DNA from 3 places in the Pseudarthrobacter sp. J1738 genome. Region 2 is predicted to be linked to each of the others. Evidence: riboswitches for the same ligand, from Rfam matches in the RefSeq annotation. Region 2 holds a riboswitch; each other region holds the start of a gene.

Region 1 (4,520 bases), on a different contig from region 2:
ACCAGCTGCGGAACCTCATCACTGATTCTGGCATCAGCGCCGATTCACGTGCAGCCTTTGAAGCACAAGGGATTCGCGTCATCGTTGCGGACAGCGTCGGATAGCTCAAAACAGCATGGGTGGAGCGTTGAGCACCGTTGCGGTTTCTTCGCGGTTGACCCACTGGGTAAAGGGACGGTCTAGCTTGTACTTTCCGTCAGCGCGGTGAAGCGTCCGAATTTCGGCATTCTCTGGGTTGTTCAGCGATTCAAAGTATTCAACCGACCAGTGAAACCAGCGCATACAAAACAAGCGCATGGTTAATCCGTGTGTGACAAACAGTGCGTTGGGGGCGTAGTTCTCTTTGGACCAGTGCCGGTACAGGGTTTCCATAAACGAGGAAATGCGGTCGTACACGTCGGAGCCGGATTCTCCTTCGCGGAAGCGGTAGAAGAAGTGTCCGTAGGCGTTGCGAAGTTCTTTTTGGTCTGCAATATCCCCGGCGATCTGGAAATTAGCCCAGTCTTGTTCGCGCAGCCTGGGCTCTTCAATCACTCGCTCCGCCAAAGAACCGAGGTTGAGGGCTTCCAGTGTTTGGTAGGCACGCAAGTAGGGCGAGACGTAAACACAGACTGGCTGCCCATCTAATTGACGCCGGATTTTCTCGCCGGCTTCTTTGGCTTGTTGTACGCCTAGCTCGGTCAGTGGGATGCGGTAATCCGGCACCCTGTTATAGATGGTGGTGTCCACATTGGCCGCCGATTGACCGTGACGGACCATAATGATTTGCTGTGGAGCGCTCATAGTCCCCAAGCATATCCACGTGGACGGGCAACTCAGAGTTGGTTCACAGGAAAGTTGGAGCATCACCATGGGTTATTCACGGCAAGATAGTGAAATGCTTACCCCTGCGCGCAAAAGACTGCGGCTTGAAATCCTGATTGTGCTTGGGCTTTCGTTGGGGCAATCAGCGGTCTATTCGGTAGTGCAGTTGGCTGACAAGATGAGCCAAGGCCCGCTGAGTCAGTCGACGTCTACACTCAATGCCTCGAGGAATAACCGCGAGTTCTTTGACGCTCTATACCAACTTTTGGACATTGGTTTCTCGCTGGTGCCGGTGTTGTTGGTGATCTACTTTTTAGCAGGGGAGGGGCCGGGTGCCTTAGCTCGGCTTGGGCTAAAGCGAGGTTCTCTGGGCTCGCTGGTCAAAGACGTATTGACTGGTCTGGTCTTGGCCGCGGTGTTGGGTGCCGGAACTCTGGCACTGTACGCCGCTGGCCGAGCAGCTGGAATTACGACGGCGATTATCCCCTCCGCCTTGGACGCTCACTGGTGGACGGTGCCGGTTTTGATCCTCTCCGCGGTGCGCCACTCAATTCTCGAAGAAGTTATTGTAGTGGGCTATTTGTTGGCCCGCTGGGAGAAATTGGGCTGGCGGGTTCCGGCAGCCATCATTGTTAGCTCGCTGTTGCGCGGTAGCTACCACCTGTATCAAGGGTTCGGACCGTTTATTGGCAACGTGGTGATGGGTTTGCTCTTCGCGTGGTTGTACTCGCGTCAGCGCAGATTGGTTCCGCTCTTGGTGGCGCACGCGCTCCTGGATATTGCTGCCTTTGTAGGTTTCAGCCTCTTTGGCAAAGCAATCGGCCTAGGCTAACGCGGAACGCTAACTCAGGCCGATCGATTTTATGCTTGCAGAAGTGTGAAGCCTAGATGGTGACAGCTCCGTTGGGAGTGTTGAAGGTGACGGACATAATGCCAGGTGTGCCGTGCGGTGCTACCCACTCAACGGCTACATCTTCTAGAGGCTGTTCTACTGGCTCACCCAACCATTCGGTAACGCGCTCAGCTGAGCCCGCGATAGTCAGTTTGGACATCGCGATTTCGCTGTTGTAGACGTTGGAAGGGTGCAGTTGCGGGTCACCCTCCCACTTGAGCATGTAGGGGACCTGCGGGTCTGCAATCAGACCGAGGATGCCAATCTGGTGCCACATCAATTCGCGGCCGTCAGGGAATTTGCGGTTGCCCGGGACTGCTGCTCTGCCAAGTCGCTGTTCAAAGGGGGAGAGGTCCTCGACTTCCACACACCATCCCATCCAGCCACCGCCGGCAGCGGAACGGGCGCGCACAGCTTGTCCAAACGGGGCTTTGTCCGAAGCGGGGTGGTCTAGGACCTCCACCACTTCAAGATAGGTGTGCCCAGAGAGGGGAATGATCATGTTACGAGTACCGAAGCGGGGATGCACTCCGCCACGGACTGCATCTACACCTAAGGCGGCGGAGATTCGTTCGGTAGTGGCCGTGAGGCCGTCGGTTTCACAAGCGTAAGAGACGTGATCCATGCGCATGCCATTCATCTTGGCACTTTGTGATGGAGGTCTCAGCTAAGGCTCACCTAAGCGTTATGGGATGTCCCTACATTCTGTGTGGTCGCAGTCATCTTCGTCATATTTGTCACACGCACTGGAGACTGCAGCTCGCGGGGCCTACTCTATAAAAAGGTCATGAGTGCCAGCGCTAAACCCCGGTTTGCTGGCCGGCAACCCTCTTCTAGCGGTGGGGTGCCCCGGGTGAAGACCAGGTTTCGCGGCAACGGGTCGCGGAGCAAGCGCGGTCCGTTCGCCTCAGTCTCGGCTAGAGGTCTCGGTCCTTAACCTGAGGAACGAACATGTCGAATTCATGGTCCTTTGAAACCCGTCAGATCCATGTTGGTCAGGAACCAGATGTCGCTACCGGCGCCCGGGCACTGCCGATTTATCAGACAACTTCTTTTGTTTTTCCTAGTGCCGAGAGTGCAGCCAATCGTTTCTCGTTGAGCGAGCTAGCCCCCATCTACACCCGCATTGGTAACCCCACGCAGGATGCGGTTGAGCAGCGAATCGCTAGCTTGGAAGGCGGCATTGGGGCGCTCCTTCTGAGCTCGGGCCAGGCTGCTGCAACTTTGGCAATCCTCAACGTTGCCGAGGCTGGCGATCACATTGTGGCGAGCCCCAGCCTCTACGGCGGAACGTACAATTTGCTGGCGCACACACTCAAAAAGTTCGGTGTGGAGGCCACCTTTGTGAAGGACCCGGACAATCTTGACCAGTGGCGTGCGGCTGTCAAACCGAACACCAAATTATTCTTCGGTGAGGTAGTTTCTAACCCGCGCCAAGATGTACTGGACCTTGAAGGTATCTCCGCTTTGGCACATGAGATCGGCGTTCCGCTGATTGTGGACAACACTCTGGCCACCCCCTACCTGATTCGTCCCATCGAATGGGGAGCAGACGTCGTCGTTCATTCGGCAACCAAATATTTGGGTGGCCACGGCAGCGCAATTGCTGGTGTGATTGTGGATTCGGGAAAGTTTGATTTCGCTGCTTATCCGGACCGTTTCCCTAATTTCAACACCCCAGACCCCAGCTACAACGGGCTGGTTTATGCACGGGATCTTGGCAAGGATGGCGCCCTCGGGGCCAACCTATCCTTCATCCTTAAAGCTCGAGTTCAACTCTTGCGGGACCTCGGCGCAGCAGTGTCACCATTCAACGCATTCCTCATTGCTCAGGGACTTGAAACGCTGAGCTTGCGCGTGGAACGCCACGTGGAGAACGCGGTCAAAACGGCCCAATGGCTTGAGGCTCGCGACGATGTAGTCTCTGTGGCTTACGCCGGTCTCGAGTCCAGCCCGTGGTTTGCCCGCGGTCGCAAATACGGCCCTCGTGGAACAGGTGCAGTGGTCTCGTTCGAATTGCCCGGTGGTGTTGAGGCTGGAAAGCGATTTGTGGACGCTTTAGAACTGCACTCGCATGTTGCCAACATCGGCGACGTCCGCTCCTTGGTGATTCATCCCGCCTCCACCACTCACAGCCAGCTCACACCGGAACAGCAAGCGGTTGCCGGTGTAACACCCGGTCTGGTCCGACTCTCCGTGGGAATCGAGCACATCGATGACATTCTTGCCGACCTCGACGCCGGCTTCCGCGCTGCCAAAGGCAACTAGCCAAGAACGGAGGTTGCCTTCAATGACTCTTATTGCTCCGGCTCCCGAACGTACGGCTCCCTTGCCTCCCCGCGACGGCTTTGTGGCTCGGCACAGTGTTGGTGCGATTGAACTCGAAGCTGGAGGTTACCTTCCTGAGGTCACACTGGCTTACGAAACATGGGGCGCGCTCAACGCTGACGCCTCCAATGCTGTTCTGATCGAGCACGCACTGACCGGGAGCACTCATGTTGCCCGTGGTGAGAGCAACGAATCAGGTTGGTGGGATGACCTGGTTGGTCCAGGGGCGCCGGTGGACACTAACAAGTATTTTGTGGTGGCCATCAACGTCCTGGGTGGTTGTTACGGAACCACTGGGCCGTCATCGGTGGCCGATGATGGTGCTCCTTGGGGTTCTCGGTTCCCCTTTGTCACGCTGCGAGACGCAGCAGTGGTTGAAGCGCGGTTAGCCGATGCCCTCGGGATTCGCCGCTGGCATACAGTCGCTGGTGGGTCTATGGGCGGGGCACGGGCGCTGGAGTGGGCAACAAGTTTCCCGGAGCGCGTGGAGCGTTGT
Region 2 (4,520 bases):
ACCCCAACCTCTTATATAACGCTCTGAGGAGCTCCCCATGAATGCCGCTTCTGGCAACATCATCAACATCGTTATTGTGGTGGCATATTTGCTCGCCATGCTGGCGTTCGGCTGGTGGGGCAAGTCCCGCACCAAAAACAACAGCGACTTCCTCGTAGCGGGCCGCCGCCTTGGTCCCCTGCTCTACACAGGCACCATGGCCGCCGTCGTACTGGGAGGCGCATCCACCGTAGGTGGCGTTGGCCTCGGCTACAAGTTTGGTATTTCCGGTATGTGGCTGGTGGTCGCCATTGGCGCCGGTGTTTTGCTGCTGAGCTTGCTCTTCGCTCCCACCATTCAGCGCCTCAAAATTTACACTGTTTCCCAAATGCTCAGCCTGCGTTACGGCCAGCGCGCCACGCAGACCTCTGGCATTGTGATGCTTGCCTACACCCTGATGCTCTGCGCAACTTCTACGGGCGCCTACGCCACCATTTTTGTGGTTCTCTTCGGCTGGGAACGTTGGCTGGCCATCGCCGTGGGCGGTGCCATTGTGCTGGTGTACTCGACTATCGGCGGTATGTGGTCCATTACCCTCGCTGACCAGGTTCAGTTCATCATCAAAACTGTGGGCATCTTCTTCCTGATGCTCCCGTTCACACTCAACGCGGCCGGCGGCCTAGACGGCATCCGCGAACGCGTTGACGCGAGCTTCTTCCAGATGGACGGCATCGGGGTCCAGACCATCATCACGTACTTTGTGGTCTACACCTTGGGCTTGTTGATCGGTCAGGACATTTGGCAGCGTGTGTTCACCGCCAAAACCCCTGCGGTTGCCCGTTGGGGCGGCGCCACTGCCGGTATCTACTGCATTCTCTACGGTGTGGCCGGCGCTTTGATCGGCTTGGCCGCCAAGGTAGCACTGCCCAATATTGACGTCAAGGCACTCGGCAAGGACGTTGTTTACGCCGAGGTTGCCACCAACATTTTGCCAATCGGGATCGGTGGTCTGGTCATGGCTGCCGCTGTTGCCGCCATGATGTCCACTGCGTCCGGTGCGCTCATTGCCGCAGCAACCGTGGCACGCGCCGATGTTGTTCCTTTTGTTGCCAGCTGGTTTGGGAAAACCGTCAACACCAATGACACCGAAAACCCGGAGCACGACGTCAAAGCCAACCGTTATTGGGTCCTTGCTTTGGGCATCATTGCCGTGCTGATTTCCATGGCCGCGCAGGATGTTGTGGTGGCTTTGACCATCGCTTACGACATCCTGGTGGGTGGCCTACTGGTGGCAATCCTGGGTGGTCTGGTGTGGAAGCGCGGTACCGGAATCGCCGCTGCATGGTCAATGGCTGTTGGCTCCGTCCTCACTCTGGCACTGCTGATTGCCTACTCCGCTGGCATCATCCCCAGCGAGGATGGCGTGTACGCCAACGATCCCATCTACTGGGGCCTTGGCGCGTCGCTGGTGGTTTATGTGGTTCTCTCACTCTTGACTAAGCCCACTGACGCAGCTGTTCGCGCCGCATGGGACAAGCGTGTATCAGGCGCAGTTGTGAAAGAAGAGATGCCGGTAGCAGTTCCTTAGACGCACCGAGCACGTAACAAAAGCACCTCCTGCGGCGGTGCCGGATTCACAAATTCTGGCACCGCCGCAGTGCGTTGTAAGCTGGTGCGCAGCTTCAAGACTTGTGGTGCCAAGCTCCGACTTACCACAGACCAACCCCATGTTCGCGGGTGGTTCGGATGAGGAAGCGGCCGCGGCCAGAAGGCCGGGGCAAGAGCAACGGAAGGATCCGGCCGTGTCAGCCGCCCCCACAGACCGCTATTCAGCCCCGCAGCAACCAGTTCAGTTTCAAGAACCAATTCAGTTTCAAGAACCAGTTCAGTTTCAGCAATCGCTTAAGTACGACGACGCCGCGGACACCGCGTCCCAGCCCACCACGGTGCCGGTCCTGCCAGCCGTGGATCTAAATTTGGGCACCGTCACCATCTGGCGCTCAAGTGGGTCTCAACGGTATTGGTGTGCCGAGCCGAAGGAGTTGGCCCGAGCACTGAACAATGCTGTGGCTCAACCGGGCTGGGATGAAGTGAACGCTGTGCTGACTGTCCGTGTAGCCGCCATAGGGCACCGCCGTGGGAAACCTCTGAGCTTCACTCTGAAAGCCACAAATTAAGGTCTACCGAAACTTTTTCGCAAGGAATACCGGCCCAAAATCCGAGCCAATAAACGGTACAGTGATGGCTGCGCAACGGGGCGCCACCTTTCATTGAACCCAGGAGCCCGAGTTGAATTCAACGCCGGAAGAGCAGTCCGGAACCCACCAGCAAGCAGTTACTGAAGCTACTTCTGCAGACATCAAACGCTGGCGGCAGTACCTCGCCGACGAGTGCGCCGAAGCGGCCGTATACCGCGATTTGGCCCAGCGCCGCGAAGGCGAAGAGCGCTCAATCTTGCTCGCTTTGGCCGAAGCTGAGGGCCGGCATGAGGCTCACTGGGAGCAGCTCTTGGGCGAGCATGCTGAGCAGAAGCGTGCCGCCTCGCTCAACAGCCAGCTCCTTGGATTCTTGGCCCGGAACTTTGGATCCGTGTTCGTTTTGGCTTTGGCCCAGCGCGCCGAGGGCCGCTCCCCCTACGCCACAGACCCGGCTGCTACCCCGGCCATGGCCGCCGACGAAGCCATTCACGAGGAGGTAGTTCGTGGTTTGGCAACCCGCGGCCGTAACCGCCTCTCCGGCACGTTCCGCGCGGCTGTATTTGGCGCCAATGACGGCCTGGTCAGCAATTTGTCCTTGGTGATGGGTATGGCCGCGACGGGTGTGAGCAGCCAAGTTGTCCTCTTTAGTGGTGTTGCCGGCCTGCTGGCAGGCGCTTTGTCCATGGGTGCTGGCGAATTTGTTTCAGTCCGTTCTCAGCGCGAATTGCTCGAAGCATCACGCCCTACCCAGATCACCCTCCATGCAGCACCCCAGCTGGATGTGGATCAGAACGAACTAGTGTTGGTTTACCGGGCCCGCGGAATGAGCCAAGAAGCGGCCGAGCACCGGGCCGCCGAGCGCTTGGGCATTTTGAGCTGCGACTGCGATCCCAGCTTGTCCTTGCAGCCGGAATTGCCTGAGCCTGAGGACGAACACGAGGCCGTGGGTACCGCATGGGGCGCTGCCACCTCAAGCTTCTGCTTCTTCGCTTCCGGTGCCATCATCCCGATTTTGCCGTTCATCTTTGGGATGGCCGGAATGCCGGCGCTGATCGTCGCCGCCGTTCTGGTGGGCTTGGCACTGTTGGTGACTGGCGCCGTCGTTGGTTTGCTCTCCGGTACCTCCCCACTCAGCCGGGCACTGCGCCAACTGGCGATTGGCCTCGGTGCTGCCGGGGCCACGTACGGTTTAGGTCTACTGTTTGGTGCCACGATCGGCTAGGAGACTTTCACTCTCCCTTTCCGTTGGGTTATTTGGAGCGTAAAAGTTCGACGGCGTCTGCCACAGTATCCACCAAGTGGACGTGCCGCTCCATCGGCTTTCCCGCAGCCAGAGAACTCAGCAGCTGCCACACCGGGACCTTGTTTTGCCAATACGTCCGGCCCACTAAAACCATGGGCCTGACGGTCTCTGGGGTGCCGTAATAGTTCTCGCAAGCATCCTGGAAAACCTCTTGAACCGTGCCGGCAGCACCAGGCAGAAACACAATGCCCCCGGTGCACAACTCGAGGAGGATTGCTTCGCGGATCGAGTTGGCGAAGTACTTGGCAATCCCGCTTGCGAACAGATTCGGCGGCTCATGACCGTAGAACCAGGTGGGAATTCCGAGGCTTGCTACGGGGCTTGGCACTGAGTTCACCACGTTTTGTGCAGCTCGCGCCCAGGCAGAAATTGAAGGACGAAAGCTCGGGACCTGCGCCAAGGACTTCAAAGCCGCCTGAAGGTCAGCGTCTGGCCCCGCACTCATCAACGCTCCGAGGTTCGCCGCTTCCATGGCGCCCGGCCCACCACCGGTAGCCACCAAAAAGCCCTCTTGAGCCAGTGACCGGCCCAATTCCGCAGCTTGTGCGTAGTCATCGCTCCCGCGTTGCGCGCTATGACCGCCCATCACACCGACCACCCCACGGCGAGTCTTGGTTTCAACGAATTCCTCGAGCGCATCACCAATGGCGTGATCGTGCAAGGCTGCTGCCAAGGTGGCATCCAAACTCCGCCTCTGCCCCACTCGCAGACTCCACTGGTACACCCGGGCGTCCAGGGTTTCCTCGTAAGGGTGTTCACTGACTCCGTTGTACAACTCCCCCGCTGTGTAGAGCGTGCCGCGGTATGGGTCAAAGTCGATCCCGCCGAGTTTGGGAAACAGCAGTGCTCCCCGTGAACGCAATGACTCATCCATCCCCGTGGCAAAACTGCAGCCTAAGAAAATGGCCCCCTGCGGGTTCAACCGTTTCAGCTCAGCCGATCGTTCTTGCAGGTCTAGGGACTGCACGTGCCAACCATGCATGGACCTAGCCCCAGCCGCCACTAGCTGGTCAAAGTGGGCCAGGGATTCCACTTCGAGC
Region 3 (4,520 bases), on a different contig from region 2:
CCCACCAACAACTTCGGCGATATCGGTAGCGGCGGCAACGAGTTCCGCTTGGAGCCAGTAGGCGCGCCGAGCCGTTTGCGGAAGGCGTTCGCCGAGCAGTTCGGGTAGCGACTTCCCGGTCACAATTCCAAGTTTCGCTGATTGGTATTGGATCAGCATCGCCATCACATTTGCCGCGACGAGGACCCACACCAGTAGGTAGCCGTACTTTGCGCCAGCAGTGAGGTTAGCCGCCACATTCCCAGGATCTACATACGCGATGGCCGCAACGAATGCCGGGCCCAAAAGGCCCAGGAGGGCACGGCGAGAAACGCGATGCGTCTGTACCGAGATAGTGGTGGGGGATGGCTGACTCATGGTGAATGTTCCTTGTAGTCGCCATCGTCATCGAGGGCGAGCGCACACTAGTTCGATGTTCCTTAATAAAATATTTAGGTACACCGAAACTTTAGCTGGGCAGAGATAAGAAGGCAATGCCCAGTGCCGCTCAGAGCTTGAGTGTTCGCCAAGCGTGGCAGCGGTACGGCAAGTGCACTGAATCTGTGGGCGAGTACCCCAAGTGCTCATATAGATACCAGTGAAGGTTGTGCAGCATTCGCTCACGAGACTTGTCATTGGCAGAGAGATAAAAACTGCGCGATTTCGCCAGCTCGATGATGCCCACGGGCGTCAGCGGATCCGCCCAATGAATGGTGAGAGATTCGAGGGCCGCGAATTCAGATCCGACGGCGGGCCGAAAGTCGGGTTTTAGAACATCACCAGCATGCATAATCCGTGAGAGGCGATGAACCCAGGGGATGGTGGTGTCCAGTTGATTCCACACCAGCCCTAACACCCCACCCGGAGTCAGAATCCGGGCAACCTCTTCGCTCGCAAGGTGCGGGTCAACCCAGTGCCACGCTTGGGCAACAGTGACTACTTGGAATGTCTGGGCGGACAGGCCAGTGGATTCTGCAGTGCCCAGATGGGACGACACCGTGGGCAGGGCCAGCCTCAACTGCACCAGCATGTCATCGGAAGGATCCACGGCGCTGACTTCGAGTCCAAGCTCCACTAAGCGGGCAGTGAATTTACCCGTCCCGGCGCCCAAGTCTGCAGCCCGCCGTGCGCCCTCAGGCACAAGCCACTGAGCAATCTCAAGCGGGTACCCAGGGCGCACCTCGTTGTAGTGTTCGGCACCATCTTCGAAGGCCTTGCCGAGCTCACGGCGACGTTCGTGGTGGATTTTGGGACCGCCAATCACGCGTGGCTATCCTTCCAAGAAGTGGGGCGAGTTTTATACCGCTTCCACTTTAGACCGAGCAGGGTGCTGCACCGGCTGTTCCCGGAGTATTCGGCGCCCAATCGGGGTAGTTGCGGGAATCGTTGGCAGGAACCCAACGACCAGCGTCGATCACGTAGTCCCACCCCAAGCCGCTACTGCGAAGTTCGGTCACAGCCTTGATAAGCCGTTCTGCGTCCTCAAGGCGGGATCCAACGCCGAAGCTGGCCCGCAATGATCCAGCTGGCAGCCCAAGCCGCTTCAACAAGGGGTGAGCGCAGAACTTACCGTCACGAATCCCAATTCCGTGCTCTGCAGATAAGTAAGCGGCCACCAGTCCGGCGTCGTAACCTTCTACCGAAAAGTTCACTACACCAATGGTGTCCAGATGATCCTGAGGGAAGATCTTGTGAACCTTCACCCCGCTAATGGAGCTCAAGCCCTCAACAAGGTGGTCACGGATGGCCGCTTCGTGACCGATCCACTGTGATTCGTCGAGACTGGCCAAAATTTGGGTGGCCCGGGCCAAGGTTGCTGCACCCAAAACGTTGGGCGAGCCAGCTTCATGGCGAGCCGGACCGGTAGTCCACGTCACCGAATCCAGCCGAGCTTCCTTGACGGCACCGCCACCGGCAAGAAGCGGGGTGCCTTCATCGAGCCAGTCGCTGCGTCCCACCAGCACTCCTGCGCCGAACGGTGCATACAGTTTGTGGCCGGAGAACGCGAGATAGTCAACGTCCAGTTCCGAAATATTGATTCGGCGGTGCGGAGCTAATTGAGCAGCATCCACAACAATCCGTGCACCATGCTGGTGAGCGAGTGTGGCTAGTCGCTGTAGCGGCAGAACTTCGCCGGTGACATTTGAAGCGCCCGTGACTGCCAGCAAGGAAATCCCGCCGTTAGCGAGTTCAGCATCCAGGGCCCGGACAGTCGCCTCAATCGTTGACTCCGCCACTACGCTGCGGTGTGGCAACCGTTGCCAAGGGAGCAGATTGGCGTGGTGCTCAATATCCAAGTAGAGAACTTCGCCGAGTGGACTGCCATGAACGCTTGGTAGGGAGCCGGCTAAGACGTTGAGTGAATCGGTGGTGTTCCGGGTGAAAATCACCGTGTCATCAGGACGGCCGCCCACAAAGTCACGCACAATGTTCCGAGCATTTTCGTACACCGAGGTGCTGATCTGCGAGGCATAGCCAGCGCCTCGGTGGACGCTGGCGTAATAGGGGAGGATCTCATTCAAGTAGGCGGAAACCACGCTCAGCGCCGGAGCGGAAGCTCCGTAGTCCAAGTTGGCGTAGCGGACACCACCACCTTGGATCAGTGGGGCAACAATTTCGGCACCGGTGACTGCAGCAAGCGGGCGAACTGCAGAAACAGCCTGCTGAGCAGAGTATTCGGCAGTGAAGGCGGGGGACAGGCGAGCAAGAGACATGTGTGACCTCATCGGAGAGGAACCCCTGAGGGGTTCGCGCTTGCCAGCAACGGTTCATTGCCAGCCAGGTCGTCACCCGGGGCACCCCACCGCGATAGGAGGGTTGCCGACCAGCAAACCGGGGTTTAGCGCTGGCACTCGTGACCTGCCAAAAACACTAAGGTACCCATCCCGGCGAGCTCAAGCCACCGGGAAATGTTACGTGTTGTGTGAAGCGTATTTTCACGCCCGCTTTGCCTGAGCCGCAGTTCTTCGAGGTGCTAGTTACTCAAGAGGTCGTCCAACTCGGGATTCAAACGGTGCAGAACCTCGGAGTGAAGAATCGAGTTGGTCGCCAAGGCGTTGCCGCCAAAGGGGCCATCAGCGCCATCGAGCGAGGTAAAACGCCCACCGGCCTCAGTAACAATCGGAACCAAAGCGGCCATGTCATAGAGGTTCAATTCCGGCTCGCAGGCAATGTCCACTGCACCTTCGGCGACCATGCAATAGGACCAAAAATCTCCGTAGGCCCGGGTGCGCCATACGTCTTCAGTCAACGCTAGGAACTCGTCGAGATTTCCGCGTTCCTTCCACCCACTCAGGCTCGAGTAAGACATCGAAGCGTCGGAGAGCTCTGTGACATTAGAAACCCGCAAACGAGTTGCGGAAGCCAAGGAACGGCCCATATAGGCGCCCATTCCCTGAGCTGCCCACCAGCGTTTGCCCAGTGCCGGCGCGCTCACCACCCCAACAACCGGCTCACCCTCGTCAACAAGGGCAATCAGTGTTGCCCACACGGGAACACCGCGAATGAAGTTCTTAGTACCGTCGATCGGGTCAATAATCCAGCGTCGTGCCCCATGACCTGAGCTGCCAAACTCTTCACCCAGCACAGCGTCGCGCGGGCGGGAACGGGAGAGTTGGCCGCGAATGGATTCTTCGGCAGCCTTGTCAGCGTCCGTCACGGGCGTCATGTCCGGCTTGGTCTCAACATTGAGGTCCTGCGCTTTGAAGCGGGCCATGGTCTGGGCGTCTACAGAGTCAGCAAGAACGTGGGCCAGGCGTAGGTCATCGTTGTAGCTTTGTGGCGCAAGAGTCATGTTTCCACGCTACCGGTAAATCCGCCCGAGGGTTGGGAGGTGGGAGCTCTGGAGCGAAGTAACGCCTAGTTGACGGTGCCCAATTCCTTGCCCTCGCGGGCTTCTTGGCGGGGGTCTGTACCCAATAGCCGGCGGAAGGACAGTAGGCGCTCAGCACCGGCCGCTCCGGCATGTCCCTCAGCAACCCACGGGTCAAGACCACAATTTACAGCCGAGGTGTTGTGTTTACAGCCACGTTCGCAAGAATCGGTACCCGGCTCGAGGTCAGGGAAAGCGCGGATGATCCGGTCAGGGTCAACCAAAGCCAAACCAAAGGAGCGGATGCCGGGGGTGTCGATAATCCAACTTCCCGCTGGCGAATCAGTAAGCCTGAGTGCCAGGGCCGAACTGGAAGTATGGCGGCCGCGACCAGTAACAGCATTTACCCCGCCGGTGGCTCGTTGGGAACCAGTTAAGGCATTAACCATGGTGGATTTTCCAACACCGGAGTGACCGATCATCACCGTGACTTTGGCGTCCAAAAAGCTGCGAAGCTGCTTCACAGCTGCCTCGTCGAGACTTGCTGAGAGTCCGTCGTCGGAGCGGGCATCGATACCGGAGGCGCCAGTGTCCGCCGTCCGGCTAATCACAATCTCCAAATCCAGATTCGCGTAATTGGCCAAGAAAGGTGCTGGATCTTTGACGTCCGCCTTGGTGACCAAGAGCAACGGCGCAATTCCGGCATCATACGCTGCAACAAGTGCCCGGT

What was found. Region 2 has a riboswitch for S-adenosylmethionine ahead of ACQR35_RS06260 (hypothetical protein). Riboswitches for the same ligand answer to the same signal wherever they lie in the genome.
Region 1: linked by a shared signal. The riboswitch ahead of ACQR35_RS07890 (bifunctional o-acetylhomoserine/o-acetylserine sulfhydrylase) and the one ahead of ACQR35_RS06260 (hypothetical protein) in region 2 are both predicted to bind S-adenosylmethionine.
Region 3: linked by a shared signal. The riboswitch ahead of ACQR35_RS05885 (aminotransferase class V-fold PLP-dependent enzyme) and the one ahead of ACQR35_RS06260 (hypothetical protein) in region 2 are both predicted to bind S-adenosylmethionine.

Annotation. Positions count from the first base shown of each region.
Region 1 covers NZ_JBNPEO010000004.1:25,709-30,228, forward strand. The annotation lists gene ACQR35_RS07870 (DeoR/GlpR family DNA-binding transcription regulator) at 1-104, shown strand, start outside; gene ACQR35_RS07875 (histidine phosphatase family protein) at 106-783, opposite strand; gene ACQR35_RS07880 (CPBP family intramembrane glutamic endopeptidase) at 878-1,636, shown strand; gene ACQR35_RS07885 (VOC family protein) at 1,689-2,327, opposite strand; SAM riboswitch class IV at 2,480-2,596, shown strand; gene ACQR35_RS07890 (bifunctional o-acetylhomoserine/o-acetylserine sulfhydrylase) at 2,648-3,964, shown strand; gene metX (homoserine O-acetyltransferase MetX) at 3,987-4,520, shown strand, end outside.
Region 2 covers NZ_JBNPEO010000003.1:75,436-79,955, reverse strand. The annotation lists gene ACQR35_RS06265 (sodium:solute symporter) at 38-1,567, shown strand; SAM riboswitch class IV at 1,660-1,769, shown strand; gene ACQR35_RS06260 (hypothetical protein) at 1,782-2,156, shown strand; gene ACQR35_RS06255 (VIT1/CCC1 transporter family protein) at 2,269-3,399, shown strand; gene ACQR35_RS06250 (LOG family protein) at 3,428-4,520, opposite strand, start outside.
Region 3 covers NZ_JBNPEO010000002.1:485,185-489,704, reverse strand. The annotation lists gene ACQR35_RS05895 (Nramp family divalent metal transporter) at 1-357, opposite strand, end outside; gene ACQR35_RS05890 (class I SAM-dependent methyltransferase) at 488-1,243, opposite strand; gene ACQR35_RS05885 (aminotransferase class V-fold PLP-dependent enzyme) at 1,293-2,693, opposite strand; SAM riboswitch class IV at 2,725-2,839, opposite strand; gene hisN (histidinol-phosphatase) at 2,954-3,772, opposite strand; gene rsgA (ribosome small subunit-dependent GTPase A) at 3,838-4,520, opposite strand, start outside.